2 regions of the Fictibacillus sp. WQ 8-8 genome follow, and region 1 is predicted to be linked to the other one. Evidence: riboswitches for the same ligand, from Rfam matches in the RefSeq annotation. Region 1 holds a riboswitch; the other holds the start of a gene.
The links. A riboswitch is a leader RNA that binds a small molecule or an ion and turns the genes downstream of it on or off. The one in region 1 is predicted to bind cyclic di-AMP.
Positions count from the first base shown of each region.

Region 1 (15,078 bases):
TGAAACTGATTTTGATTTCTTCATCTTTTATTCCGCGCAGAGCTTCCGTCAGAAATTTCCCATCAAGAGAAATACTGAGTTCTTCCTCGCCTTCTAAACTGTTAATGTTCTGGATCTCATGGATGGTGCCTGATTCCATAGATCGGGAAGAGATCCCGAGCTTTTTCCCCTCCAGAAGAGTTAGATTCACATTATTATTTTTCCACTCCCCGGCAAACAATGCTGCCCGGTCAATTCCTTTTAAGAAATCACTGGCCTGCAATGTAATAACCGTTTTAAATTCGTTCGGAATCAAGGAAGCCGTGTTCGGATACTTTCCGGCGATAAGCCTCGAATAAAAAGAAAAAACATCGGTTGAAAACTCGATATAGCTTTCAGTAAGCTTTAAGGTGACTTCACCCGTGTAGCTCCCCATTAGCTTTAAAAACTCATTCAGAGCAGGCTGAGGCACGATAAATGAGCCGGTCAAACTGGCGCCAATATTGCGTTTATAGGTTGCCAGTCTCAGAGAGTCGGTAGCGGTGCTGCAGAAAAAATTTTGATCAAAGACAAAATGCACACCCGTCAGGACAGGCCGTGCTCCATTTTTACTGACAGCAAACATCGTTCGTTTGATCATATCAGCTAGGACGGTGCCTGGTAACTGATGGCTGGCTTCAGGCTGGGACATCGTGAGGCGAGGAAACTCCCCTGCATGAAATCCTTTTAGTGATACAACAATATCTTCTGATTGAATGGATACCGAATGATTTTCCCCAACCTTAACCAGCAGATCACCCGGCAGTTTTTTGATAAGGTCATTTAAATATTTTGCAGAAACAACTATACTTCCGGTTTTATGTACTGCCATCATGCTCTCACCTTGCACATCGGAATGCAGCACACGCTCAATCACGATCTCAGCATTGCTTCCTGTCAGGGTAAGGCGGTTATAGTCAGCAGCCATCTTAATACCCGACAGGATTGGTAATGTCGTCCGTGCGGATACAGCTTTACTGACATCCGAAACCGCTTGGCTCAAATACTCTTTATTTATGGTAAATTCCATGTGATACTTCCTTTCGACATCCACTACCTTCTATCATTCGACAGAGAACATCTTTTTCCTTTCATGAAAGGGACTGTAAAGCACGAAAGCTTTACTGCCCCTGCAAGTTAGAAATCAACCCGTAACGGGTACTCTCTTATTTAGGAATACAGTAGAAAAAGGGGGGGCCTATGACAAAGGCGATGATTATCTTGAATCCTTCTTCTGGAAAGGAACAAGCGAAGGATCTTCTTCCGGAGGCGGAACGAACACTTCAAAAATTTCATGAGGAAGTGACCGTTAGTGAAACAAGAAAAGAAGGCGACGCTGAGGAGTTTGCAAGAAAAGCATGTGAACTTCACTATGATACCGTAGTATCCATGGGCGGAGATGGTACAGTTAGTGAGGCAGTCAACGGACTCGCTGAACAAGAGCACCGGCCCGATTTTGGAATCATTCCGCTCGGTACGGTCAACGATTTCGCAAGAGCGCTGAACATTCCGCTTGACCCTTCTGAAGCTATAAAGATTCTTCCTTCCCAGCACTATAAAAAAGCAGATATCGGTAAGATCAATGACAGACACTTTATGAATGTTCTGGCGGTGGGAGCCATTGCCGAAGCCTCCTACAACGTGAGTACAGAGCAAAAAACACTGCTCGGGCCGTTTGCTTATTTTGTGGAAGGAATGAAGGCTATCATTAATAAAACACCATTTTCATTGACCATCTCGCATGATCAAGGCGAATGGGAGGGAAAAGCGTATTTATTAATTACCGCACTTACCAATTCCGTAGGAGGTTTTGAAAAGCTTGCGCCACATGCGAAGGTGAATGACGGGATCTTTCATATTTACGTGGTCAAAAACATTTCTTTTCCTGGTACGTTAAACATCATCCCAAAACTGATCAAGGGTGAGCTAAAAGAACACAATGATGTGGAATATATCAAGTCGGCTTCACTGAAGGTTTCCGCTTCAGAACAGCTTGTGGTCAATATTGATGGAGATGAAGGCGAGCCTCTTCCGTTTCAAGCAAATGTGCTGAAACAACATGTCTCACTGTTCGTCCCCCCTGAAGGAAACTAAAAAAAGAGCTGATGAACAGCTCTTTTTTTATGACCTGATTTCCTATTAATACATTACTGATTAGAGAGCGGGCTGTTCCTTCTCCAACAACTCATGGCATTTTTGCACGAAATGAACAAACAATTGATGCATTTCATCACTTACTTCTGTCATATCTTCCGGATGCCATTGAACTGCTAGCATCCAGCTTTTCTCTAGATCCGTGCTTTCTAAAGCTTCAATCACTCCGTCTGAAGCATAGGCCGCAGCTTTTAAGCCCGGTGCCACTTCATCTACTGCCCCATGATGAAAACTATTAACCGATATATCCTCAGTTCCAAGAATTTCGGATAAAAGCGTACCTTTATCTACGCTGATGGAATGAGTAGCAGCCGAACGCGCACCGTCCTGATAATGTTTAATGACATCCCCTCTCTCTTCATTTAGATCCTGCACCAGCGTGCCACCCAAAGCTCCGTTCAATACCTGAATTCCCCGGCAGATCGCAAAGATAGGAATATTATTATTCTGTGCATAGTTGATGAGGTTGATTTCTGTTTCGTCTCGTTCCGGAATGACTTTTCCAAGATTAGGATGCGGTTCTGCTCCAATTTGCTGTGGATCCATGTCCTCTCCCCCGCTGAGCAATATGCCGTCACACAGGGCTGCCCATTCTTTCACCGTTTCTTTGTCACCCATTGGAAGTATGACTGGAACGCCACCCGCCTTCATAACGGAAGTAGCATAGCTATAGTGCAAATAGGCCGTTTCCTGACCTCCAATGTCCTTTGTTGAGCATGTAATCCCGATCACTGGCTTCTGATTCTCCAAAATAACATCTCCTGTCTGATTTTCGTTATAGGAGTCTTTACCCTTTTTGGGGCCTTTTCAATTCGTTAAATTTCTCAAAATAAATAGGGACTGTCCAAGAAGTCTGTAAGCTGTTGATTTCCGTTCCAGGCTGCTCGCTTTCCGCGGGGCGTGCGGTGAGCCTCTTGGTGCAAGCACCGGCGGGAGTCTCACCTGTCACGCTAGTCCCGCAGGAGTCTCGCATCTTCCACTTCAATTAACTTTTCATTGAAGATTTTTCAAGCCAAAAAGGGGCTGCCTGAAGGTCAATTTTCGACTTTCTGGACAGCCCCTTCATTCTTATTACTATCTTGGCTTCGCTAAAGCATATTGGTGATTTTCCATCATAATGGGCATCGCATACTGATGCTTAAAAGAGACCCTCAAGTCTTTTTCTCCAATACCACACCACCATTGCCTAACAGAGCTAATATCTTAAGTTCAACAGCACATTCCTTACAGCTTCATCCTTCATGACGGTGTCTTTGTATTTTCTTGTGATTTCTGTTAGTGCCACATCATGATAAAAGAATTCCGCGAAGAATTTGACGAGAGGACGTGATTTCGTCCGAATGGCTTGCCAGGCCGTATCTTCCATCCCAGCAAAGAGCATCTCCTCTTCGTCCACGATCAGGATCCGGCTTCTCTCCAACGTTCCGTGCTGCGTATCTGGTATTAAGGTTGAGACGTCCGGAATTTCCGTGGAGAGTTCACCGATCACATGAATTTTTACTGAAAGCCCGTTTTTATATTTCTCCTCCAGTAATGGGAGATAGCCTGTTAAGTCATCCGCCCACCCAGAAATGATAATGGATTGTTCCGCTCCCTGCAGCAGACCTTGCAGGACAGATTGGATGGACTGATTGTCTTTCAGCGTCCATACCCGGTCGTCGGTTACTGTTTTTTTTATCTGTGCTTCTCTGAGCTGCTGTACATTGGTCTCAAAGTCGGCTTTGAGCTTTTTAATCGTTGCCTCGATCGGCAGTGCGGTATACAGCCGCTTTTTTTCCACCGTTGATTCCATGATCATTCCTTTTTCCGCCAGACGGTGAAGCACCTCATACACTTTGGAACGGGGAACTCCAGAACGCTTGACAATACCGGTAGCATCCAGCGGCTGATCCTCGGTGATTAAGGATTGATACACCTGGCTTTCATATTGAGTAAATCCAAATTGCTGCAGCATGTTTTTGACTCCTTGACTTTAATCACTATGTAAATCATAACACAGTCCTTTCCAATTTATGTACAAACAAACTTTTATCTTGTTTTTCTTTTTATAAATGTTACTATTACAGTGGTAACTTTTTCACAAAAGGATGAATAGCTATGAATAAACGTGTTTACTTATTGACCATCGTATCTTTTGTTGTAGGTATGGTTGAATTGATCATTGGCGGAATACTTGATCTCGTGGCGGAAGACTTACATGTCAGCATCGGCCATGCCGGTTTTCTGATCACAGCATTTTCGCTTGTTTTTGCGGTCGCCTCACCTCTTCTTCTTATGATGACATCTAAAGTAGAAAGAAAACGCCTTACCCTGCTGACACTGCTCGTGTTTTTTGCCGGAAACGGCATTGCGATCTTCAGCCCGACATACAGTGTGCTCTTGATTGCTCGAATCCTATCAGCGGCAAGCGGCTCTCTGCTGGTTGTTCTGTGCATCACAATCGCATCTAATATCGTATCTGAACAATATCGTGCTCGTGCCATCGGTGTCGTTTTCATGGGAATCAGTGCCTCGCTCGTGCTTGGAGTTCCGATCGGATTAATGCTTGGAAATGCATTCGGCTGGCGTGCTCCTTTTATTTTGATCGCCGGATTGACGCTGCTTTCCATGGCTGGGGTTTACTTTTTTATGGAGCAAATGGCTTCAAAACCTGCTGTTTCCCTTATGATACAGATAAAGACGCTGAAAAACCGAAAGCTTCTGTTCGGCCAGTTAACGTCCTTCCTCTTTTTGGCCGGCCACTTGACGCTTTATGGATATTTAACGCCCTTCTTAAAAACAGCCCTTGGCCTGAACGGAACGTGGGTAAGCATTGTTTATCTCGTCTTTGGCTGTGCGGCGGTAGCTGGCGGAGGTGTTGGAGGTTTTCTTGCTGACCGTTTGGGTACGAAACGCTCTATTATTGGATTTATCATCCTTTTCGGGTTTACGATGTTCGTTATTCCTTATACAACGTTTTCCCTTCCGCTTTTCTTGAGCGTGATGATTATCTGGAGCATGCTGAGTTGGGCCATTACACCCGCGATGCAAAGCTATCTTATCGAATCCTCCACTGCTGAAACGTCAGATATCCAGCAAAGCCTGAATAACACGGCGCTTCACTTTGGTATTGCGTTCGGTTCTGCCATCGGCGGTTTTGTGATTGAGCAATCTACCGTAGAATCCAATGCAACCGTCGGCGGATGTTTCATTATTATCGCCCTGGCTACCGCTTTGATTTCAATGTCAGAACGCAAGCGGAGCTTATCAGCCTTACAAATCCATCCTAAAACAGAAAAAACACTTCCGTGAGGTAAAATCTTCGGAAGTGTTTTTTTCATCAACTATTTTTTAAAACGGTAAGGCACGGTCGCAATAACCACATCTCGTTTAAAGAGCAAATACGCTCGAATCAGTAAGCTTGACTGGTTATGAAGAATATTATGCCAGCTTTTCTTCGTAATGAACTGAGGTATCAATACGGTTACTTGATAGTTATTTTCATTCGCTTTATGCTGTACCGTGTCAATAAATTTCGTCAATGGCTGGATAATGCTTCGATAATGGGAATGCAGCGTAACGAGGCGCACATTCGGCTGCCATTTCTTCCATTTTTCTTCGAATATTCTTTCGTCCTCACGCTCAAATGCAACATATACCGCTATGACCTGATCTGTAAGTGAGGTAGCAAAATTGATGGAGTTTTCAACAACTTGTGTAATTCCTGCTACAGGTACGATAATGACGTTGCCTTCAATCGTCTTCGGCTGCTGATCCGGTTTAATTCTTAATTGTTCCCCTACTAATTCATAATGTGTTTTGATCTTATGAAAGATGATGACGATGATCGGCAAGAAGATTAATACCGGCCACACCTGTGGAAATTTAGTAAAGAAGAACATCAGGGTTACCGTTAAACTGATGAGAGCTCCGGTTGCATTGATAATAAGCTTTGATACCCATCCCTTTGGTTTTTCCCTGATCCATTTCACGATCATGCCTGACTGAGACAAGGTGAAGGGGATAAACACCCCGACGGCATAAAGCGGAATAAGATGTTCTGTCTGTCCTTTAAACAGGATGATCAGGATAATCGCGCTGACTCCCAATGTAATGATTCCATTTGAGTAACCAAGCCTGTCACCCCTAATGGTAAACATCCGCATGATAAATTTATCTTTTGCAAGGTTAACTGCGAGCAACGGGAAAGCGGAATATCCTGTGTTTGCCGCCAAAATTAGAATTAATGCTGTTGTTCCCTGAATAAAATAATACATATAGTTTCTTCCAAATGTATGGTCGGCAATTTGAGAAACCACTGTCTCCTTTACACTTGGAGTAATTCCATAATAATAAGCCAAATAAACAATTCCTGAAAATAGTAAAGCCAATAATCCGCCCATGGCCATCAACGTCTTTGACGCATTGTTGGGGGCAGGATCCTTGAAATTCGGTATAGCATTGGAAATGGCTTCTACACCTGTTAACGCTGAGCTGCCTGAAGCAAAGGCCTTCAGCAATAAAAACAGACTGATTCCGGCAACTGGTGTTCCAACAGACGTATGTAAGTCAGCAGGCACCTGGCCCGTTGAAATTTGATACAATCCAACACCTATCAAGATAAATAAAGCTAGGACAAACAGATAAACGGGATAAGCTAAAATTGAAGCAGATTCTGTTACCCCACGCAAATTTAAAGTTGTAAGGAACAAAACAAACACAATCGCAATCGGTACAGTATAAGAATGCAGCGCCGGGAAAGCAGACGTAATAGCATCTGTACCCGCTGACACACTAACTGCCACGGTTAAAATATAATCAACCAGCAGCGAGCCGCCTGCGATTAATCCAGGATTCACTCCCAAATTATCTCTTGAAACAACATAAGCCCCACCGCCATGTGGATAGGCAAAGATGATCTGCCGATAGGATAAAATAAGGGCAGTTAAAAGAATAAGTACACCAACCGCAATGGGAATGGAATACCAGAAAGCCGCAGCACCAACCGTAACTAAGACGATCAAGATCTGCTCCGGTCCATACGCAACAGATGATAACGCATCTGAGGAAAGAATGGCTAAAGCTTTTGTTTTGTTAAGCTTCTGCTCCCCCAGCTCATTTGATTTGAGCGGTCTTCCGATTAATAGTCTCTTTAAATAAGAAAACACTGTTTTTCCTCCGCCGATAAAAAATTTGTGTATAGATGCACATGAAAAAAGCCCCCAAGCCAATTTTAATAGACTTGCGGACGTTTGTTTACCAGTCTCACAAGCTTCATTTCCTTCTCATTAACGCTTACGAGGTTAGCTGTCGGATTCGGGCCATTGAGTAGCCCTACCTGCTTAAGGATTCACCCCCAGGACTTTTTAAAAAAGCCCATTATGGTTCCCCCGCACCAATTGGTTTAAGCGATTTAAGAATTTGAAACTTAGATAATAATACTCCTCTCTTAAAAAAATGTAAATACAAAGATTAAAAACTTTACTTAAAGGTAATTTTAAAGATGTGGGTAATATTTAATATACAAAGAAATTTTGAACTTCCCGAAAAAAAGGAGGATTTAAAATGTCTAAAAAAGAGGGGCACTTATTCTCAGATGAGTTCCTGGAGCAACTAGCTAAAGAGATCAACGAGCAATACGGCGGACCGGAATTTAACAAAAGCGACGAAGAACCAGATATAGAAACAGAAGAAATGATATAAATCAACATGAATGATGAAGAGCCGGGAGCGTTGAAATCCCCGGCTCTTTCAATCCTCCATCGTGGTTATTCATAGCATCCTCATTTGAAGTGCCCGTTTACGGTAAACCTTCATATAAAAATAGGTAAAAATAGGAATGTCCCTTACGTTCAGGACTATATTGATTAGTCACGTAAAAAAATGAATGGCAGGAGGCTTCTATGCACCTTTTTAAAAGAATGGATCGCCTTGTTGAAATGGCAGCATACTCTGTTCAGAACCGCTTTTCTAAAACTGCATTACTCGTAATGACTTCCATTGCTTCTGCAGTGACTGCACTCCTGCAATCTGCTGGAGGTACTCTGCCGATGATCGGACTCATCATCAGCCCCCTTTCCACTCTTCCTGTTGTTTTGATCACCATCATCTCTCCGCTTCTTGGGTTTTACTCCTTCGTTTTAACATGTCTGCTCCTTGTTATTGTGCAGCCTAGTGAATTATTGATTTTTATTTTTACAACCGGTTTGCTTGGATTGGGATTGGGCCATGGCTTTACTTTTTTTAAAAGACGTATTTTGATTGTAACCACTGGTTCCATTTGTCTTATTTCTGGAATTTGCATCATGCTGATCGGATTTCAATTTCCTTTATTCGGGCCCGCATTCCACAGTACCGGCAACTTTTATCTTTGGCTGTACCTATTGCTTTTCACGTGGGGATATAGTTTGGCCTGGCTGGAAATCACATGGTTTATTCTAAAAAAATATGTGAGGAGACGGCTATGATCTAAACTTTAAAGTTTTGTCCGTTCAACGTAATATCCTGGCCCGGATAATCATGAAAATACCTGAACACCTTCAACCATCCTGAGTCTTTCCCGACTACTCCTGAATTGGTAGCCGTTCCTTGCCCAAAATACATTTTATCGTCTCTTCCAAAAACCACTTTATTATTGTGATGATCTCCGTGGCTTGGCAAGCCAGTCAGGATATCCTCTTTTTCTCCATCTATCGTAACGGCCGTAATTTTTCCTCTATGCGAAACATAGATTTTGCTTCCATATTGATTGATGCCAGTAAGCGGAGGTTCAAATCCCTCTGCGATGACCTTATTTCCCTGTCTAGTTACTTCTATCACTCTGCCATAACCTGTTGCCACACCTGCTTCCCCGACAATAAGCCTTCCACTTGCCGTAAATAATAAACTGATTGGATGCTGAAACCCTTTTACTGCCGCTTCGATTCGATAGCCTCCTTTCAGGGCAATATCACCCGGATTGGTCGTTCCTTCTCGGTCCATAGATTCTCTCTCTCGTTATACAGTATGGATATTCATCACGTACAGGTCTTATTCTTGAACGATCGTTACCTTTCATCTTGAGCTTCATCTATTACATATTTTTCTTCCCTCGTCTCATACTAAGAGCAGTATCTTACCTGGGGTGATAAGCAAATGGCGTCATTTTGGAAAAAATCAAAAAAGCTGTCCTCACAAACGCCTACTGAAGGGTTGCGCAAGAAGAAGCAGCCTGTTATTCCAACATCGAGCAGCCTCAATGAAAATAAAGAAAAAATAATAGACTACCTGGATCATTCTCATGACATCGGCAAAAGGGAGCTAACCTTTCAGGGTAAAAACGCTCTGTTGCTTTTCTATGAACCACCACCGTCAGTATATTTATTATCTCCCATCATATAATTAGTGCTTTCTCCTGGCTTAGCACCAGGGTTTATTGGAGGTCGAGAATTGTTGTTGTTTTTTTTGCGTCTCCAGTCTAAAAACAAAGCAAACGCTATTATTCCTAAAATTAAGACCAATAGCCAAGTCATTTTTATACCTCCTCTCAATTTTTTCCATGTTATCTTTTAATATATAATTACACAACCCTTTATATTCAATTAGCAACAAAGGTTACGAAAACAGCCATTAAAAAAGAAGGAAGGACCGAAATCCTTCCTTCTGTTTAGTTCACGTGAATGTGTTTCAAAAATTCCTCCAGCGTCCTTACCTTACCGATTTTCGGAAAAATAAAGCGGCAGGATGCGTCATGCTCTTCCTGGCTGAGCGCAACCATCGCGTCCGTTATGAAAACTTGGTTGTATCCAAGCTGGAAGGCTTCTCTCGCCGTACTTTCAACACCGATGTTGGTGGCAATCCCGCAGAGCACAATGGTGTCAATTCCGCGGCGCCTGAGCTGAAGATCAAGATCCGTACCGAAAAAAGCTCCCCATTGGCGCTTCGTGACGACGTAATCATTGTCCGTAACACCAAGTTCAGGTGCAAACTCAGCCCAGTCAGAAGGGCGTTCAGCAGAAGCCACAGGCTTGTCAATCGCTGGTTTCAATGCATCTTTGCCATCATGAAACTCTACGTTCACGAATGATATAAATCCCTCTTTTTGACGGAACAGCTTCACCAATTCAGCAGCTTTCTCCACTACCTCTTGTCCGCCAGGGAATTTGACGATCCCTTTTTGAAGATCGATAATGACGAGGGCTGTTTTATGAAAATCGATGTTTAGTGAATTCATAACTTAGTCCTCCATTTTTAAAAGTGTGGAATAGTCTCTTTCCGGTACAAGACCTTCTTTGGCCGCGCGATTAAGCAAAGAAATGATCGCTTCATAGCCCTTTTCCCCTAAATCAGCGGTAAATTCATTCACATAGAGGTTGATGTGCTGCTGAGCTACATCGAGTGATAGTTCGCTTGCATGCTGCATGACATATTCTCTTGACGCTTCTGGAGAGTCCCACGCATAGGCAACTGAGGAACGAATCCATTTCGTGATTGATTCAATATCCATTGACTTGCGGGCAATAATCGCACCGAGCGGTATCGGCAGCCCAGTGTCCTCTTCCCACCAGTTACCCATATCGGCCAACAGGTTCAAGCCATAATTTTGATAGGTAAAACGGGCTTCATGAATGACGAGGCCAGCATCAATCTTACCTTCTTTAACAGCCGGCATGATTTGGTCAAACGGCATCACGACTGTTTCTCCAATTCCGCCTGGTACATTTTGAGCTGCCCATAGGCGGAACAGCAAATAAGCCGTAGAACGTTCGCTCGGCACGGCAACCCTTTTTCCTGACAGCATGTCCGGACTTACTTCGCCGTCTTGATTCACAAGAACAAGCGGGCCGCAGCCTCGTCCAAGTGCTCCTCCGCAAGGAATTAAATCATAATGATCCAGCACCCAAGGAAGTGCAGCATACGAAATCTTTAGTATATCTGGCCCCTCCTGTCGGGCAGCCAATCCGTTTGTAATGTCAATATCGGCATAGGTCACATCAAATTCCGGGGTGCCTGGCACCATTCCATGGACCAATGCATGAAACACAAACGTATCATTCGGGCATGGTGAAAAGGCGATGCTCATTTTACTCATTTATAATACCTCCATTAAAACTTTACTTGCTGATTCAAGGGATATCAGCGCATCTTTTATCCGCCATCCCTCACGATCACGAGGACCTACCGTATTGGAGATCGCCCGGATTTCAAGCACCGGCAGATTATACTCCTGTGCCGCCAATGCCACACCGTATCCTTCCATCGCTTCAGCTGCGGCTTCCGGTTCCCGTTCCATTAATTCTTCAGTCGTTTCTGTGGTCCCTGTCACCTTTGAAAGAGTAAGAATGGGTGCTGGTTGTGCGATTAGTCCAGCTTTTGACAGTGCAGATGATATAGCCAGTACGAAGCTTTCATCCACTCCAACTCTAGTTGAAGAACCAAATCCCAGCTCGTCCAGACTGAGGAAGCCATCGGGAGATTCAGCACCTAAATCGGCACAGACAATTTCATTTGCGATCACCAGTGAACCAATGTCAGCTCTATTGGCAAAACCACCGGCAATTCCTGCATTAATGACAAGATTATATGTATTGGCGTTTAATGCCTTCATCGTATTGATGGCAGATGCAACAGGTCCGACACCTGCCAGTACAACATCCACTCGGGGATCATGCCATCCGCGAAGAACGGCCTCTTTTTCCGCCTGTACGGATGTCATAATCAGTATCCGTCCTTTTAACTTATTCATGTTCAGTCCTCCTGTTCCCTCTTCAAAGGTAGCATTTATTCTGCTGTTTTTTCCACTTTCATGCTCTGGGCAATAAGGGATTCCCGCATAAATTATACCGTATTGAAAACCCTATACGAGTAGAGAAAAAATGGAACGGAGGGTCTTCAGTATGGATCATGTGGAGGGCAGTGCTTCTACGAATAAATACATTCCAGTCAGCTCGGTCACTTCTGGTGAAGGAATAGAACTCGCACCCGATATCTACAGCTATACCAACCAGATCGTTAATCTTTGTTTTATCGGAAAGCCTGAAAACGGGCAAGATTGGGTACTGGTCGATGCCGGTATGCCTGATTCGGCCGAAAAGATCATCTATGAGGCTGAAGAGCGCTTCGGAAAAGGTTCACGGCCGAAAGCCATCATTCTCACGCATGCCCATTTCGATCATATCGGCGGCATCATTGGCCTTTTGAAAAAGTGGGATGTCCCTGTCTATGCCCACCGGCTTGAGCTGCCTTATGTCACTGGGAAGAAAGATTATCAAGAGCCAGATCCTTCTGTGGAAGGTGGTATGGTGGCAAAAATGTCCTTTCTTTTCCCGCACGAATCGATTGACCTGGATCAACGAGTAACCGCTCTCCCTGAAGATGGATCTGTTCCCGAAATGCCTGGTTGGCGCTGGATTCATACACCTGGCCATACTGACGGCCATATTTCCTTGTTTCGGGATTCTGACAAGGCATTGATCGCCGGGGATGCTTTCATCACCGTAAAACAAGAGGACCTATACAGCGTCATCATACAGGAACTGGAGATCAGCGGACCACCCCGCTATTTTACCCCTGACTGGATGACAGCCTGGCAATCAGTGAAAAAACTGGAGTCGTTGCACCCCGCAATGGCGGTTACAGGACATGGGCGCCCGGTTAAAGGAGAATGGCTCTCACAAAATCTCACAAGATTAGCACGAGATTTTGATAAGATTGCCATTCCCGATTATGGTAAATATGTGGGGGATCAGCTGCCAGAGCAATAAATAACAGGCTAATTAGCCTGTTTTTTGTTTATTAAAAGAATGTATCCTTCCACTTTCCTTGATCAGAAAAAATAAACCGGGCAAGACAATAACCGTTCCAATCACACCAAAAGTCTGGCGTATGGAGAGATGAAGGAATGCTGAAGAAGCAAATAAGATCCCCAAAGGCATCGTGGCTCTCATGAACAGCAAGCGGACGGCACTTAACTGGGCCAATCGCTCTCGGGGAGCTTCCTTCTGGAAATTAGCAGCGCTTTGAGCGTTGAACAGCGGGAATACCATTCCACCAAACAACTCGCACATCCATGCCCCTGGAATCGACGTCACCACGAAAAGAAGAAGGAAGGAAATCCCTCCAGCTACGAGTCCAAAATACATCGTCCATGGCGATTTTGGAATTCGCTTTATTAGGACGGTCCCCAGCGCATAGCCGATCGGAAAAGCTCCTGAAAAAACAGCATACTCCCACCTCTCTCCATTGAGTTCACTCCGAATCAGAGGAACACTTAGGACCATGGCAGCTCCTACAGCAAATTGGACACTTGATGAAAGAAGGGTCAGCCTCAAGAGATATGGATACTCAAAAAAGTTCTGATACCCCTGCTTCATCTCTGACCACCAAAATCGTTTAGTCCACACCGCTGCTCTTTTCGGTTCAAGCGGCGGTATTCGTGAAAGGGCATAATAGCTAACGAGAAACAAGAAAGAAGACAGTGCGTAAATAAGAGGCACAGGACTGATCAGCAGCAATAATGAAGTTACGCCAGGCGCAAGAAAACTCATCAGCCGTATCGTTCCATCAAGCAATCCATTCGCTTCTGCCAGCTCCTCTTTTTTGCAGATTTCAGGCAAAAGAGAAAACGACAGACTGGCATAGATCGGCTGCAGCAATCCTAAGCAGCATTGCAGAATGGCAAGTCCTAAAATGGTCCCCGCATGCGAATGGAGCAGTGATCCGATCAGCGGCAGCAAGTATGCACCCATGCGGATGAGCTGAATGTTTCGGAGCACTTTTTCTTTTATCACGTGATTTAAAAAAGGAGCACTGATTCCCTGCAGCACTAGAGAAGGTAGAAAGTAAACCAGCCACAATGCTCCCATCCATTCTTTTGAGCCGGTCAGTTCATACAGAAGCAATCCGTTGACAATGCCCCCTGCTGCTCCTCCAAATTCAGATACCATCTCACCGGTCCAAAGCGCTTTAAACGACCTCGAGTAGCTTTTCATTCTTCTTTTCCCAAGTACTGGATTAATCTTTCCGAAAAAGACTGGATCTGTTTCACATTTGCCGAATAGATCCCTTTTTCAACACTAACGAACTTCGCGGCTTTTAAAAGGGAAAGCTGATGGTGAAGTGTCGTTTTTGACATGTGAAACTGTCCGCTCAATTCCTGCAGTGATAATGGACCTTTTTGAAGCAGAAAAAGAAGTTTCAATCGAAACTCGTCTCCGAGCGCTTTATGCCCCCGGATCAGCTCTATGGACGGAACCCCTGGCTCGGTTAAATATTCTTCGTTTACCGGATAAAAGAAAAGCATGGTGTCAGGTGTCCGTAATTGCAGAACCCATGGCCGGTAAGAAACATGGGGAACAAGCTTTATGTACCACACTGATGGTTCAGGAATATACTTAACGCCGCCTGTAATTCGTTCAATCTCTTCCAATGGCTCTTCATATTTCACGATTTGTCTTGTTTCATGAGCAAGTGCCTGCATCCATTTTTTCCAAGCTGGCTTTGCACTTATAAAGCCATGCCACTCTTCCATCGCGGATAACATCAGCGAACTTAACTCAACGCGTGGCCGCTCTCCCAGCAATCGAACATAGCCTTCCAAGTATTCGTGACCTTCAAAGTACGAAGCATATTCTCTAAAACGATTCTCATGGCTAAAGTTTAGGGCAGTTTCCTTTCGAGTTGCTTCGGCTTCCCGGTTCTTATAAGGCAGGAGCGTTTCATAAAATTCTTCCTCTGTCATGTTCTGCAGTTTATTCGAAAATTCTTGAAGGGTGTCCGCGTTCCACCGGTTTTGAAGCAGGAGCATTCCGTACCACAAGTTCGTTTCTTGGATTTGTTTCAGATGCTCAATAAGCGAACTGTTCATTTCCCCTTTCCAATCTTTCCATTGCTCGTCCAAATCAAAGGAATGCCTTAATTGTGCGTAGGTATAACCGGCAATACCAAGTA
Region 1 covers NZ_JAMXKG010000003.1:106,960-122,037, reverse strand. The annotation lists gene dnaN (DNA polymerase III subunit beta) at 1-1,048, opposite strand, end outside; gene M1K46_RS05920 (diacylglycerol/lipid kinase family protein) at 1,219-2,112, shown strand; gene M1K46_RS05915 (gamma-glutamyl-gamma-aminobutyrate hydrolase family protein) at 2,173-2,922, opposite strand; gene M1K46_RS05910 (TrmB family transcriptional regulator) at 3,368-4,126, opposite strand; gene M1K46_RS05905 (MFS transporter) at 4,270-5,463, shown strand; gene M1K46_RS05900 (APC family permease) at 5,496-7,319, opposite strand; cyclic di-AMP (ydaO/yuaA leader) riboswitch at 7,429-7,572, opposite strand; gene M1K46_RS05895 (hypothetical protein) at 7,717-7,854, shown strand; gene M1K46_RS05890 (hypothetical protein) at 8,055-8,618, shown strand; gene M1K46_RS05885 (hypothetical protein) at 8,620-9,132, opposite strand; gene M1K46_RS05880 (hypothetical protein) at 9,486-9,662, opposite strand; gene M1K46_RS05875 (hydrolase) at 9,797-10,363, opposite strand; gene M1K46_RS05870 (1,4-dihydroxy-6-naphthoate synthase) at 10,367-11,212, opposite strand; gene M1K46_RS05865 (futalosine hydrolase) at 11,222-11,875, opposite strand; gene M1K46_RS05860 (MBL fold metallo-hydrolase) at 12,027-12,893, shown strand; gene M1K46_RS05855 (MFS transporter) at 12,906-14,120, opposite strand; gene M1K46_RS05850 (ArsR/SmtB family transcription factor) at 14,117-15,078, opposite strand, start outside.

Region 2 (15,078 bases), on a different contig from region 1:
TATCGGGCATGCTGTGTTTATCAATCAATGAAAGAGAGTGGTAGTGTTGATTAACCTTCAAAAAGAAATTGTACATGCCACCATGAAACGGCCTCCCGTTAAAAACGAGAACAGCCATGATTTTTTCATCGGCTATGATGGACAGGATACTCCTTTCCTACTGCTGCCAACAACACCAGGGCTGCTCCTTGAAGATGAATGCTATGGCATTTCATTCCAGAGGGATGTATGCAATCCCTATAAATACCATTTGGATACACACATCGTCCCGGTCGACTTGAATAATATTCGCATGTTCATCGACCACCTTGCTTTCTTTTTCGGACCTGACCATAATATGCTGAACATTTACCTGGAAAGCAGCTGCTATCAGGCCTATGTAAGCTGGAGCACTAAGAAACAAGAGGAGGTAATTAAAGAGACATTGCTGAAGTATGATGCTGTTTCTTCATTAGATGAGAAAAAGAAATACAGTGAATTGTTAGAACAGCTTTTAAGAAATTAACTTAAAAATCTTGATCCTGGAAAAGTTATCTACTTAGTTAGCCATTGACAAGACCATCATTCGACAATATACTACAAATAGTTTGAAAATAAAAATTTTCAATATATTCAAATTATAAAGATTAATCAATGAATGGGGGACATCAATGAGTATTTTCAGAAAAAAATCCATTTCAGAAATGTTAGCTCAAAGTAACAATAAAGGATTGAACCGCTCATTAGGAGCATTTGATTTAACATTATTGGGCATCGGGGCTATTATAGGAACCGGAATATTTGTTTTGACTGGAGTTGTAGCAGCTGAACATGCTGGTCCTGCTCTCATCCTTTCTTTTATCATATCTGGTCTTGCTTGTGCTTTCGCCGCCTTCTGCTATGCCGAGTTTGCATCGACCGTTCCTATCGCCGGCAGTGTTTATACCTATACTTATGCCACGTTAGGTGAAGTTTTTGCCTTTTTGATCGGCTGGGATCTGATGCTGGAGTACTTGCTCGCCACATCTGCTGTTGCAACCGGCTGGTCCGCCTATTTCCAGTCATTGATCGCTGGATTCGGCCTTCACCTTCCAGTTGAGCTTGCAACAGCTCCAGGAGCCGGCAAGGGGGGATGGATTAACCTCCCGGCGGTTATCATCATTTTGCTGATTACTACGCTATTAAGCAGAGGAATCAGGGAGAGCGCCCGCGTCAACAATATTATGGTATTCATAAAGCTTGCTGTTATTATTCTGTTTATTGTTGCCGGTGTCGGCTATGTGAAACCGGATAACTGGACACCATTTATGCCGTTTGGTTTCGAAGGGATTGTAGCTGGTGCCGCAACGGTATTCTTTGCCTATATCGGATTCGACGCAGTAGCAACCGCAGCCGAAGAAGTGAAACGGCCGCAGCGTGATCTGCCTCTCGGAATTATCTGGTCGCTTACCATCTGTACCGCATTGTATATTGTAGTATCCCTTATTTTAACTGGTATGGTGCCCTACAATAAATTGAACGTAGCAGACCCTGTTTCCTTCGCCCTGCACTACGTAGGCCAGGATTCCATTGCAGGTCTTGTATCAGTCGGTGCGATTACGGGAATTACCACTGTTCTGCTCGTCATGCTTTTCGGACAGGTTCGAATTTCTTATGCGATGAGCCGCGACGGCCTGCTGCCGCCGATACTTTCTAAAGTTCATCCGGTATTTAAAACGCCATTCAAAAATACCTGGCTTACGGGATTTATCGCAGCCGGAATTGCAGGTTTTATCGATCTTACAACGCTTGCACACCTAGTTAACATGGGAACATTGTCAGCATTTGCTCTTATCGCTGTAGCTGTGATCGTGTTAAGGAAAACACATCCAAACCTGGAAAGAGCATTCAAAGCTCCATTCGTTCCTGTATTGCCAATCTTAACCGTTTTATTCTGTCTTTACTTGATGATCAGTCTTCCTTCGATCACATGGATTTCTTTTGTCATCTGGATTGCTATCGGCCTAATCGTTTATTTTTTCTACGCCCGCACGAGAAGCAAACTTAATTAAATAAAACCAAAAAAAAGAGGTGCGGAGAATTTCCCGCGCCTCTTTTTATCCTGTATATACATCGCCATCAGGATAGTGAATGATTGCTTTATTCAGTTTCGAGGGGGAAGTGCCCCAGCCCGATTTTCCCCAAGAACATGATGCAGATGAATCTTCAGAGGATTTACACTCCTTCATTTTCGAAACGGTTTAAATCTTTATTTTGTCCGATCACTACGAGAACATCACCTGGCCTCAATACCACATTGGCAATCGGAGAAACAAGAATATCGTTGTCTTTTTTTATTGCGACAATATTACATCCGTATTTGGCACGGACATCAAGTTCCGTCAGGGTTTTGCCTGCAAGTTTGTCAGTGACTCCTACTTCAATGATGCTGTGTTCGTTGGATAGTTCAATAAAATCAATAATTTTCTCAGACGTAATAAGCTGGGCTACCCTGAGGGCCATGTCACGTTCAGGATGTATGATTCGGTCCGCACCCACTTTTTCAAGGACTTTATGATGATAGTCATTTTGAGCTTTAACCCAGACTTTGTTCACTCCTGCTTCTTTTAAAAGAAGCGTAGTTAAGATACTGGATTGGATATCTTCCCCAATCGATACGATCACATGATTGAAATTTCGAATACCGAGGGCGCTTAACGCTTTCTCGTCTGTAGAGTTTGCCTGTACAGCCTGAGTAGCAATACTGGCGTATTCATTTACCCGCTCGATATCCCGGTCAACAGCCATGACTTCATATCCCATTTTTGCAAATTCTCTGCATATGCTTCCACCGAAACGGCCTAGCCCTATAACGGCAAACTGCTTGTCCATTCCTCTCTCTCCCTAGAAAACAAATATTAGATAAGAACAAATAAAAAAAGACCATTATAAAAATGGTCAGCTACTTTCCAAACTGTCCCTTTCTTCCTGTATAACGCTTACGAGGTTAGCTGCCGGATTAGGAATTGGAAGTATCCCTTCTTATTTCTAAGATTCACCCCAAAAAAGTGGTTCCCCCGCTCTTAAAAAGCTCTTTAAAATTAAGCGATTTAAAGGCTATGCGATTTTGAATAAATATAATGTAATCCTGCAGATGTTAATTGTCAATGCTTTCTTAAGGACTTCATTTCAGGTTAAAAAACGCCTGCTGCCTGCATTCCAATAATTGAAATGCCAAGGAGCCATACATATATAGCAAAGCCCTTTAAAGAACCTTTTTTCACTAGAGAGATCATCCATTTAACCGCTAAGTAGCCGAATAATGCTGACATGGCTGTCCCAAGGAAAAGGGAGAAGAACGATAATTGTTCCGCCTGGCCGCCCAGCACATCTTTCACTTGAAGCAGACACCCTCCCGCGATAGCCGGTATAGATAACAAAAAGGAAAAGTAAGCTGCTGTTCCTCTGTCAATCTTACGGAAAAGTGCTGCAGCAATCGTTAACCCTGAACGGGATACTGCAGGCAGGATTGCTGCTCCCTGAAAACTTCCAATTAAAACCGCATCCATAATCGTAATGTCTTCCAGCTGCTTATGTCCTCTTGATTTCATGGTATCCGCAAACCAAAGCACACACCCTGTGGCAAGAAACTCCCATCCTACAGTAACACCGGTCTTCGAGATCTCCTCAAAATAGTCCTTAAATGACAAGCCTATAATAACGGTGGGTATAGTGCCTGCCACAAGCAGCATGGACAGTCTGCTGAAGGGTTTCTTAATCAGTTCTTTGATCTCATTCCAATAAATTGTCACCACTGCAATCAGTGTGCCAATATGAAGCATACTGTCGAGGAACAGCCCTGCTTCATCCAGTCGAAAGAAATGCCTTCCTAAAAGAAGATGCCCTGTGGAACTTACAGGCAGAAATTCAGTCATCCCCTGAATAATCCCTAATATGACCGCCTCAAGCCAATCCATGTGTTCACCTCTTATCACTCATCATGATAAAACGTATTCACCGGAAAGGAAAGTTAGTACAAGGGTTTACTACAGAATACCGGAAAACAGCCGAGCAATCGATTCCTTCGTCCGCTCCCATAATCCTCTTTTATAAAAACCGACAGGCCTTACCTTTTCACTATCTTTTATATCTTCCTCATAATGTTCTGCGAGGTCTTTTATCGATGAAGTCCCCGTTAAAAATACATTCACTTCAAAATTCAGATGAAAACTTCTCATGTCCATGTTCGCTGTACCGATGGATGCCATGTCCCCATCTACGATGATAACTTTCTGGTGTAAAAACCCCTTCTTATAAGAATAGATTTCAATTCCGCTGCGCAGCAATTCAGGAAAATACGACCTTGTAGCATACTGCGTCAGAAAACCATCGTTGATCTCCGGCACCATCAGCCTTACCTGAACCCCTTTTCTTGAAGCAATTCTTAATGCAGTTCTGATGGCTTCGTTCGGAACAAAATAAGGCGTAGCAATCCAGATGGATTTTGTTGCACAGGATATGAGGGAATAATACAAATCACTCATGATGCCTTCCTGAGTATCCGGTCCGCTCGGAACCACTTGAACCACCCCATCCCCTGCAACAGGAACAGGCTTGATATACTCTTCCTTCTCAAGCAGGTATTCTTCACTGACGTAATCCCAGTCCAGATAGAACACAGCGTGAAGCGTTTGAACGGCTTCTCCCTCCATTACCATATGGGTATCACGCCAAAAACCGAATTTTTGGTCCTCTCCCAAATATTCAATTCCTACGTTCAGGCCTCCGACAAATCCTACTGCTCCATCAATGACGATAATCTTACGGTGATTTCTAAAATTAAACTTTTGATTAAAGAATCCATATTTAATAGGCAGGAACGAATAAACCTTAATGCCAGCTTTTTTCATTCGGTCGACTTCATGTGATGCGAGGGTGAGGCTTCCAACCGCATCATATAAGAAGCGAACTTCAACCCCTTCTTCGGATTTTCGAATTAAAATATCGATAATTTCTTTCCCAAGACGGTCCGATCTGAAAATGTAATATTCAATATGTATGTACCTTGTGGCTTCCAGCAGTCTGCGTTTGATTTCAGGAAATGTTTCTTCCCCATTCTTAAGGATTTTTGTCTGGGTGGCACTGTTTTGAAAGGTCATCGTTACGTTGTGCGCAAATCTTGAAAAACAAGCTTGATGCTCATTAAATAAAGACCAATCCGGTTTCTGTTCTCTTTTGGCAAGCAGCAGCAATTCTTCTCTGTCATGCTTCCGTTTGCTCTTGAAAAGGTGGCCCTTTAAGTAAAGCTGTCCGGAATACAGGTAAAAAATATAACCGAAAAGAGGAAAGAACACTAAAGCATAGATCCAGACCAGCGTATGCTGTGCTGTCCGGTTTTCGAGCAGAAGAGAATAAATAGTGATAAAAAGGATCGCAAAATAAGCAGCGGCGCTCCCCCACTTCCAATACAATCCCATATTTGAAAAAATGATGATGTACAAAGCTGCAATCATTGCAAGGACAAATAGAAATTCAAGAATTCGTTTCATGGCTGATTCTCCTACTGCTTGGTTTTCAACTGAAATTCCCGTAAAATCAGTCCATTAAACCAAGAAGAAGGAGAAAGCTTCTCCCTCTTACCATTCATCTTCATTATGTTCAAACAAATCGATGACCCCAAGTACGATATGTGCAAGTCCAAACCCAAGCAGGAAGTTAGAAAGTGAAGAATACTTGCGTGTGTTACCTCTAAAAGAAAAAGAAGCCAAGCTCACAACGGTTCCTAATATAGTGGGAATCAATCCTTCTCTTCTCAGCATAAAGATCCCTCCTTCATCTTGAATATCTATAGTATTTTCAACTTCAGCCGGAGTATGAAATATTTCATTTCCAAGCCCTTTAAGCAAATCAGAATGAGCAAAAGAAAAAACAACGGAAAAAGATCCGTTGTTTTTTATGGTGCGAACGTCAGCTCTTCGCTTTGTGCGGTACTCTTCCCAAATTTCCCGTAAATCGTAATCAGCATTTCACGCTCTTCCTGAGTGAGTTTGCTCAATAAATTTTCCATACTTACCAGACGTCGCTCTTCAGCTTCATGCAAGATTGCAATTCCTGTTTCGGAAAGCTCCAAATAAACAATTCTTCGGTCAGCTTCACTGCGGTAACGCTGCACGTAATTCTTTTTATAGAGACGATCCACCGCTACGGTTACTGCACTCGGCTTCACTTCAAGCATTTCAGCCAATTCAGTAACTGTCCAACGGTCTCTTACAGATAGCATTCTCATTAAAATGTATTGGGTTCTGGTTAGATCTCCTTCACCTGTCGTTTCCGGATGCAAACTTTTAGACAGTATATAATGAGCCACTTCCAGCTTTTCAACATATGCCTTTAGTCCTTCTATTTTCATTTAATAGAATCCTCCAACTTTATGAACTAATAACATTATACTAAAAAATCTAAACATTGGAAATTTATTTTTTTGGGAAATTGGAATTTCTAGGTCAAATGGCTCATTTGGATAAAATTGACACAATTTACGGGATGAGGTAATATAAATTTATAACGTTCAATATAATTTGAACGTTCAAAAGGAGGAGAACATGCAGGAAATTTATTATATGGAAGATGCCGAACAGCTAAAAGTCATTAGCGATCCCCTTCGCTTAAAAGTCTTATGGGAAATTATTGATGAAGCCAAAACAGGAAAAATGATTGCAGATATTCTCGAAGCCCCCGCCCCTAAAATTCATTATCATTTAAAAGAACTAGACCGTGTGGGATTGATTACAGTAGAAAAAACTGAGGAAAAAAACGGCATCATCCAAAAATTTTATCGTCCGATCGCCAGAAATTTTTCTGTTGAAAACATTCTTAAACAACACAAGGATCATGTGAAAAATGAATTATCCGATACGCTCAGGGAAAATGTTCTAATTTCCCTTGATAAAACAAAAAGCTATTTGCGCAGGGTAGACAGCAGCTTGTTCGAAGAGTGGAAACAGATTAAATTCGGCTATGACCAATTGTATTTGAATGAGGCTCAAATCCAGGAATTTGAGGAAAAAGCGAAAGAACTGCAGGAGTTAATTAATTCCTTAAAAAAAAACCGGCAGCAGGACGGAGAGCTCTATCACATGCTGCTGCTGGCATTCCCGTTCCGTGAACCCGAATATCCTGACGAATAGGAGAGTAGTTAACATGGCAGAAGCTATAATCAAAGAAGAACAGCCGGCAATTCCGGTTTCTTTTTTCAGCCAGAAAAAATTTATGCTCTTGTGGGGAGTTACTTTTTGTTCAGCCTTCAGTATTGCAATTTTTTTGTTTTCTCAATCCTGGTACATTGTAAAAACACTTAATATGGAAGCCTCTCTTGGAATGGTAATGATCGCATCAAGTATTCCCCGCCTCCTGTTCATGGCTGTCGGAGGGGTCATCGCCGACCGTGTAAGCCGGACCAAAATCTTATCGGTCTCTAACCTTACACGCTCCATCCTGCTCGGCGGACTTCTGATTTTGCTCGGTTCAGGTGAGGTTTCTGTCTATTCATTTGCCGTATTCGGACTCGTCTTTGGAATTCTCGATGCCTTCGTCTGCCCTGCAAACAGCGCGCTTCTTCCAATGCTTGTTGAGGATTCTCAGCTGACAAGAGCAAACTCCATCATTCAGACGACTCAGCAAGCCTCTATGATCATTGGGCCGATGATTGGAGGATTCCTTATCTCATGGGGAGGGTACCTGTTCTCCTTTTCTGTACCGGCAGTCATGCTGTTATGCTCGGCTTTCCTCAGCAGATTGATTAACTTAAAGCCTGCCTCCACTGACAGCAGCGGCGCACCAGGTATTTTCGCCTCCATCAAAGAAGGCTTTTCCTTTGTTAAGACTCAGCCATTCCTAATCGCCCTCTTCATCAGTACCATATTCATAAATTTAAGCGTAGTAGGGCCGTTGATGATGGGATTGCCCATTTTTGTAAAAACCATCTTGCATGGTTCTGCTCTCGATTTCAGCTATATGGACGGGTCAATGGCTGCAGGAATGGTCGTCAGTTCTCTGGTCATCGGCTTCCTCAATGTAAAAAGATACCGCGGCATGTTTGCGACGGCCGCCCTGTTTTCCATGGCGGCAGCTCTCATGCTTTTTAGCCAAACTCACTTTCAAGCCGGGTGCATGGCCGTCTTATTTCTAATCGGCATGACATTTCCAGCAACGAATATCCCGATCCTCTCTATTTTTCAGCAATTAGTGGATAGGTCGATGCTCGGAAGGCTTTCAGGATTATTAACCATGGCTTCCTTGGGGTTAACCCCTGTTTCCTATGGGGTTACCTCTTTCTTTCTTTCAAATGGCGTCTCTATCGCTTCCATTATGTTTGGCGGCTCCTGTTCATTGCTGCTCGTCAACTTGATTGTACTTTGGAAATTGCCTGTATTTCGTAAAACCAGCTGAGGAGGAATAAAAGTGAGAATACTGATCATTGGCGGTACACGATTCGTAGGAAGATATATTGCGGCTTCATTTTTACAGAAAGGCCATCAGGTTACTCTTTTCAATCGGGGGTCAAATCAAGAACTGTTTCCTGAATGCCAAACCCTGATCGGAGACAGAGACAGCGATTTAAAGCCATTACGAGGACAGAAGTGGGACGCTGTTGTCGACACGTGCGGATATTTCCCGAGGCAGACTGAACAAATGGCGAAAACTCTGAGGGATTCAGTTCCTCACTACACGTATATTTCTTCTGTATCCGCCTATAAAAGCATGGAGGAAAAAAACCAGACAGAAGAAAGTGAACTTGGTGTCCTTGCGGATCCAGCCACAGAGGAAATAACCGGAGAGACATATGGCCCATTAAAAGCCGCCTGTGAGGAAAAAATCAAACAGACCTACGGTGAGTCTTGTCTGATCATCCGTCCCGGCTTAATTGTCGGACCCCACGATTATTCAGACAGATTTACGTATTGGCCTGCCAGAGCAGCGAAAGGCGGGGGGATTTTAGCACCTGCAGAACCAGACAGACAAGTTCAATTCATTGATGTCAGGGATTTGTCTGAATGGATCGTTTCAATGGTGGAGAAAAAAGCAGCTGGAGTGTTTAATGCAGTAGGAGATCATTATAGGATGGCTGAAGTCCTGAAAGCCTGTCTCTCTGTCACCAAATCCGGGGGTGAGCTTATTTGGGTAGAAGAATCCTTCCTAAATGAGAAAAAAGTCGAAGAATGGTTGGAACTTCCGTTATGGATTTCCTCCAAGAAATCCATCGGAATACAGCATATGAACAATGACAAAGCGATCGCCTCCGGGCTTGCTTTCCGAAATATCCAAGAAACCATTATGGACACTTTTAACTGGGATCAGACCAGAAATATGAAACCAGAAGACTATAAAGCCGGCATGTCCCCGGATAGGGAGAAGGAACTGCTATCCGAATGGCGCGCCAAAACAGTGTCACATTCTTGATCATTTCTGAAAAAATTGGAAAATTGGGTGACTTCCCCATGGCACTTGTCCAGTCTTGAACAATAACAGCTGCATATTGTAATCATGTAGAGAATGTCACTCTATCCTGCCGGCTTAAAAGTCTCTCCGGCAGAAAAAGCTCTTCCCCACCCCAATTCTTCATCATGCGTTCGGCTTTTGCCATAATCCCTAAGATTATGGCTTTTTTTTGATTATTTCTTTCTGGGCAAATGGAACGAAGAATAAGGATCTGTGTACTTCGTCAGTTCAGACGGCAGCTTTCCAGCCGTAAATACCTGCTGAATTTCACGGTGGCTGATCTCCATCTTGGCTAAAGCTGGATAGATCGAATAATCCGTTCTCTGCTGATAGCGGCTGTCCATCGTTTGGAAAGCCTTTAGTGTAGATTCTTCAATTTCATTTACATACTGATGAATTTGATGAATCTGCTGAACAATCATTAAATATTCTGCCTTCAAACGGTGCATTTCCTCTATCTTTTTCTTCATCGTTCTTGTAGCAGCATCCACTTCACGGTCTCTTGCCTGATGAAGGGTATTCACAAAATCCTTCATCCTGTCCCGTCTGGTTTCTTTAAGCTCATCCAGATGTTCCATGGCATCCCGTTCCTTCGCTAACAGCCTGAGATACTCGTCCTTACTCTCATGAAGGGCTTCCATACTGACACGGGAATTTCTTCTGCCATACTGTCCAAGAAGACTCTCATACTCTGAAGAGGCCATTTCCTTCTGCTTATGTAGGATCTTCCATCGATCATTAGCCTCTTTTATACGTTCTTCATAATCCTTGCTTATTTGATTAAACTGCTTAAGTTCAGGATACATACCGTACTCCTTTCTAATAGGAAATGCTGAAGTGTCAGCAAAATTCCATCTTCTATATTATTCGTGAAAGGAATCTTGTTTAATGGTCTCGAAGTTTAGAGGGTTAGAACTATATTCTGCAGAAAGAGGAACACACATGAAATCGATTTTAGTTGTCCGGCATTGCAAAGCCAGTGGCCAGGAAAGAAACGCTGTCCTGACAAAGGAAGGATTGCAGCAATCCCACGATTTAAAGAACTTTCTAATGAACAAACCCGTTGACAGAATTATTTCAAGTCCTTTTACCAGAGCAGTTGATTCCATTGAACCTCTGGCAAAATTTAAGGATCTCCCCATCGAAAAAGATCACCGCTTAGCTGAAAGGGTATTATCCTCAAAGGATCATCCTGACTGGCTGAAACTGCTTGAGCATTCCTTTTACGACTTTGAAGCCGTTCTTGAAGGAGGAGAATCCAATCGGAAGGCAATGGAAAGGGTTCGGCCGCTTCTGAAAGAAATCATCGCTTCGCCGTATCAGTGTATCGTTCTTGTCACACATGGAAATTTAATGACTCTGTTATTAAAACTCTTTGATGAACGCATGGGTTTTTCAGAATGGAAGGCTCTATCGAACCCCGATGTATATGAAGTGACCGTACAGGAAGAAAGCCGTATCCAAAGAATCTGGAAATAAACTGGTAGTTGTTTCCACACCCCCACCCGCGGACACCTAAGGGCGAAACCTGTGTTGTAGCTAACATCACTATACAAAAACGGGAGGAATACATCCATGAAAAAGGTAGTAGTAGCTTCAATTCTAGGTGCATCATTATTCGGTGCTAACGCAGGAATTTCTCATGCGCAAGATTGCCCTCAAGGTGGAAATGTACAAGTACAACCACAACAAGGACAATCGAACGCTGATATAAATAAATTAATCGAATCTCTTAAAAAACAAGGATTCGATGTACAAACTCAAAAAGCTGAGCAAAAGCAACAACAAGCTCCAGCTCAAGAAAAAACTCAAACTCAAGCAGCTCCACAACAGCAAAAAGCGAGTGAAGCACCAAAGTCTGACGCTGCTGCTGGGCAATTAACTGCTGACGAAAAGCAAATGGTTGACAAAGTAAACCAAGAGCGTGAAAAAGCAGGGGTTAAACCGCTTCAAGTAGATATGGAGCTAACTAAAATGGCTCGAGTAAAGGCACAAGACATGATCGACAATAACTACTTCGATCACAATTCACCAAAATACGGTTCCCCATTCGACATGATGAAGAAGTTTGGCATCCAATACCAAACAGCTGGTGAAAACATTGCCGGAAACTCTTCAGTTGATGGAGCTCACACATCTCTTATGAACTCTCAAGGACACCGTGAAAACATCCTTAAATCTGACTACACAAAAGTTGGTATCGGGATTGTTGACGGCGGAAAATACGGTAAAATGTTTGTCCAAGAATTCACTGGATGATCATCAAAAAAAAGAGGCTGCCCCTGCGGGCGCCTCTTTTTTGTATGGACATTCATTCCTCCCGCATTTACTCTCAATTTAAATCGGCAAAACCACTTCAAATGTTGTCCCTTTTCCTACTTCACTTGAAACCCTTACCCGGCCTTTATGATTTTCAATAATCTTATAGCTGACCATGAGCCCTAAACCTGTTCCCTCTTCTTTTGTTGTATAGAATGGTTTTCCAATTCTGTCCAATACTTGGTTCGGCATTCCCGTTCCATTATCCGTAAAGCAGAAATGAACATAATCTTTTCCTTTGCGGAAAGCTTTAATGGTAATGGTTCCACCTTCCGCCGTCGCTTCAATCCCATTTTTTATTAAATTAATAAAAACCTGTTTAATCTGAAAAGGATCACAATCAATATCAGGAATGCCTTCGCCAATCTCCATTTCCAGTTCAATGTTTTTTAGGATCGCCTGTGTCTGAAGCAGGGAGACTGTTTCTTTTAGTGTGAGCACGAGACTGCTTTTTTCAATATGCTGGCGGTCGGTCTTGGCAAGCAGCAGAAACTCTTTGATAATATACTCAATCCGGTCAACTTCGTTTAAAATAATGGAATAATAAGCATCATGTGCTTGGCTTTCATTTTTAAGCAGCTGGATAAACCCTTTAAGGCTGGTGAGAGGATTACGGATTTCATGGGCGACTCCAGCAGCCATCTCACCGACGACATTCAAGGTCTCCGCTTTTAGAAGGCGGGCTTCTGTCTGCCTTCGTTCAGTCACATCTTCCAAGATACACAGGTGGATGCCCGGCAGTATGTCTTTCTTTCCTGTAAATTCAATCAGCCTTTTTTCGTCTGCAAATCCTGATTTAAACTCCCATTTGAGGCTCGGATCGAGCATGAACAGATCCCAATTAAGAGATAATTCTCCTTCATCTTCCTCACAGATGAAGGCATCCAGCCTGTTTTGGTTTAAATCCCCGTGTGAGATTCCCAGCACCTTGCGCGCGGCTGGATTAGCTTCGAGAATGACTCTGCTGTTATTCAGCAAAAGAATAGGATTGAGTGTATTATTAAATATTTCTTTGTATTTGTGCGTATAGAGTATTAATTCTTCTCGTGATTTTGTATCGCGTGTACAATCCGTTGAAGTACCAACAACTTCTGATACCTGTCCATTATGAAACACAGGTGAAAGAACCGTATGATAAGAACGGTCCGCATAGTGCGTTTCAAAAAAGCAGGCATGGCCGCTGAAGGCTTTTTCAAAGTAAATTTCCCAGTGCTGAATGGTTTTAAGAGGTATCAGATCACTCAAAGGGCGTTCTGCAGCAGCTCCACGAATTGCAATTTCTTGGGCAAACTTCCCCTCAGAGTGCGTGACAACATAGTTTCCGGCAGCTTTTCTTTTCAGCTTGAAAAATTGAACCGGACTGAGTTCCAATGTATGAATCTGTCCGTCCTCCTTTTGAGGTTGTTCTATACGCCTCTGCATATTCATCATTTTCACTAAAAATTGTTCAACCATGGTGTGTATACCCCTTTTCTCCATAGTTGGATTTTTGTACGCTATCGATCCCCTTTGATATAATTCGGTAAAAGGGAAGAAATCCCTATTATGCAAAGTGCCTAATTTTTCTTTAGGAATTACTAGTAATAATATCCTATGAAGGATAGAAAATCCCTCCTTGCTCAAATGAGCAAGGAGGGATTTTCTTATTTTGCCTTTTCTGCAAAATCAATCATAAGATTTTGAGAAAGAGGTCCAATTATTTTTTTTTGGATTATCCCCTTGGAGTCAATCAAATAACTCGTCGGAAGAGATACCGCCTGAAACTTCTTACTGACCGTTCCATCCGTATCTAACAAAATCGGAAACGCTGCTTTTCGTTCCTTTACAAATTCTGAAACCGAATCCGTGCTTTTCTCTGTATATCTTAGATTTACTGCCAGGATTTCCAGCTTCTTTTCTTCATATTGGTTGAAGACTTTCTGCATATCGGGCATTTCTTTTCGGCAAGGAGGGCACCACGTTGCCCAGAAATTCAGAATGACCTTTTTACCACGGTAATCTTTAATGGAAACCTTTTCTCCGTTCAGTGCCATTATCGTAAAATCCGGCACTTTATTGCCTGGTTTTAAGCCTGTACGTCCATTCTCCTCCACCGGGCTGAATGTACCCCTCGATGCATTCCGGTCCTTAGGTTGTGCTTCCTGCTTTGATGTCCAAAGGGCAAGCCCGATTAAACCAACGAGGATGAGAACAATAATGAATGGTTTTATTTTCATAGAACCTGCCTCATTATGTTTTTCTTAATGGGTTTCTTCCCCTGCATATTACAGCTTAGAAAGAAGGACAATAGAGCCTTTAGGCTGTGTGCTTTTTGCTGTAGGTTCTCTTCCGAATAAACTCCTTTTTTTCTCCAAAGTTTTATAAAAACTTCCTGAACCACATCTTTTGCAGTATCTTGCCTCTGGGTCATTCGGTAAGCAAAGGAAAACAATAACTTTTCGTATCGGTCGTAAATCTGCTCAAGCGCTGATTTATCCCCGTTTTGAACTTTAAGATAAAGTTCAAAATCCGTAAGCTTTGACATACCTGTCTCCTTTGAATCGTTTTACTGTCATTATACCTATAGATGTCTGCTTTGTCCTACCGTAATAAACAGAGTTATTAAGATAACGTTTGAATTAGTGTTTTGGATGACCTGAATTCTGGAATTCTGCATCTGCCACGACGAAGTTTCTATAAAAATACATGGAGAAACGCCGATATATAAGTGTAACCGGAACAGGAGATCTATCTTTAAATTCAGCAAAAAGCGAGGATGAATATAATATGGATAAAACATCGGTGATTGGCTTAATCATTGGATTTGTTGCTATTGGTGTAGGTATGGTTTTAAAAGGGGTTGCTATCTCTTCGCTCTTCAATCCCGCAGCACTGCTGATTATCTTTGCAGGAACAGCTGCTGCCATCATGATTGCCTTTCCTTTAAACGAAGTAAAAAAACTTCCAAAGCTTTTTAAGATATTGTTTACCGATCAGAAGATGGTAAGCATGGGAGAACTGATTGCAATTTTCATTGAATGGGCAACTATCGCCCGAAAGGAAGGCTTGCTTGCACTCGAACCGAAATCTGAAGAAATTGATGATCCATTTTTAAAACAAGGGATCAAAATGATTGTCGACGGCCAGTCCCCCGAATTTATCAAGGATGTACTAATAAAAGATTTGGAAACGATGGAAGAACGCCATCTCAGCAACGCGGGCATCTTCTCACAGGCAGGCACCTATGCGCCGACGCTCGGAGTACTCGGAGCAGTTGTCGGTCTTGTTGCAGCCCTCGGACACATGGATGATATTGAGGCCCTC
Region 2 covers NZ_JAMXKG010000006.1:159,400-174,477, forward strand. The annotation lists gene M1K46_RS15010 (hypothetical protein) at 44-505, shown strand; gene M1K46_RS15015 (amino acid permease) at 651-2,030, shown strand; gene M1K46_RS15020 (potassium channel family protein) at 2,194-2,850, opposite strand; cyclic di-AMP (ydaO/yuaA leader) riboswitch at 2,940-3,076, opposite strand; gene M1K46_RS15025 (undecaprenyl-diphosphate phosphatase) at 3,153-3,935, opposite strand; gene cls (cardiolipin synthase) at 4,005-5,507, opposite strand; gene M1K46_RS15035 (asparagine synthase) at 5,595-5,777, opposite strand; gene M1K46_RS15040 (MarR family transcriptional regulator) at 5,912-6,367, opposite strand; gene M1K46_RS15045 (ArsR/SmtB family transcription factor) at 6,561-7,145, shown strand; gene M1K46_RS15050 (MFS transporter) at 7,159-8,406, shown strand; gene M1K46_RS15055 (NAD-dependent epimerase/dehydratase family protein) at 8,419-9,417, shown strand; gene M1K46_RS15060 (hypothetical protein) at 9,630-10,262, opposite strand; gene M1K46_RS15065 (histidine phosphatase family protein) at 10,399-10,935, shown strand; gene M1K46_RS15070 (CAP domain-containing protein) at 11,032-11,715, shown strand; gene M1K46_RS15075 (ATP-binding protein) at 11,794-13,230, opposite strand; gene M1K46_RS15080 (TlpA disulfide reductase family protein) at 13,419-13,991, opposite strand; gene M1K46_RS15085 (RNA polymerase sigma factor) at 13,988-14,299, opposite strand; gene motA (flagellar motor stator protein MotA) at 14,542-15,078, shown strand, end outside.
Region 2: it holds a riboswitch for cyclic di-AMP, as region 1 does, so the genes downstream of both, M1K46_RS15020 (potassium channel family protein) here and M1K46_RS05900 (APC family permease) in region 1, are expected to answer to the same signal.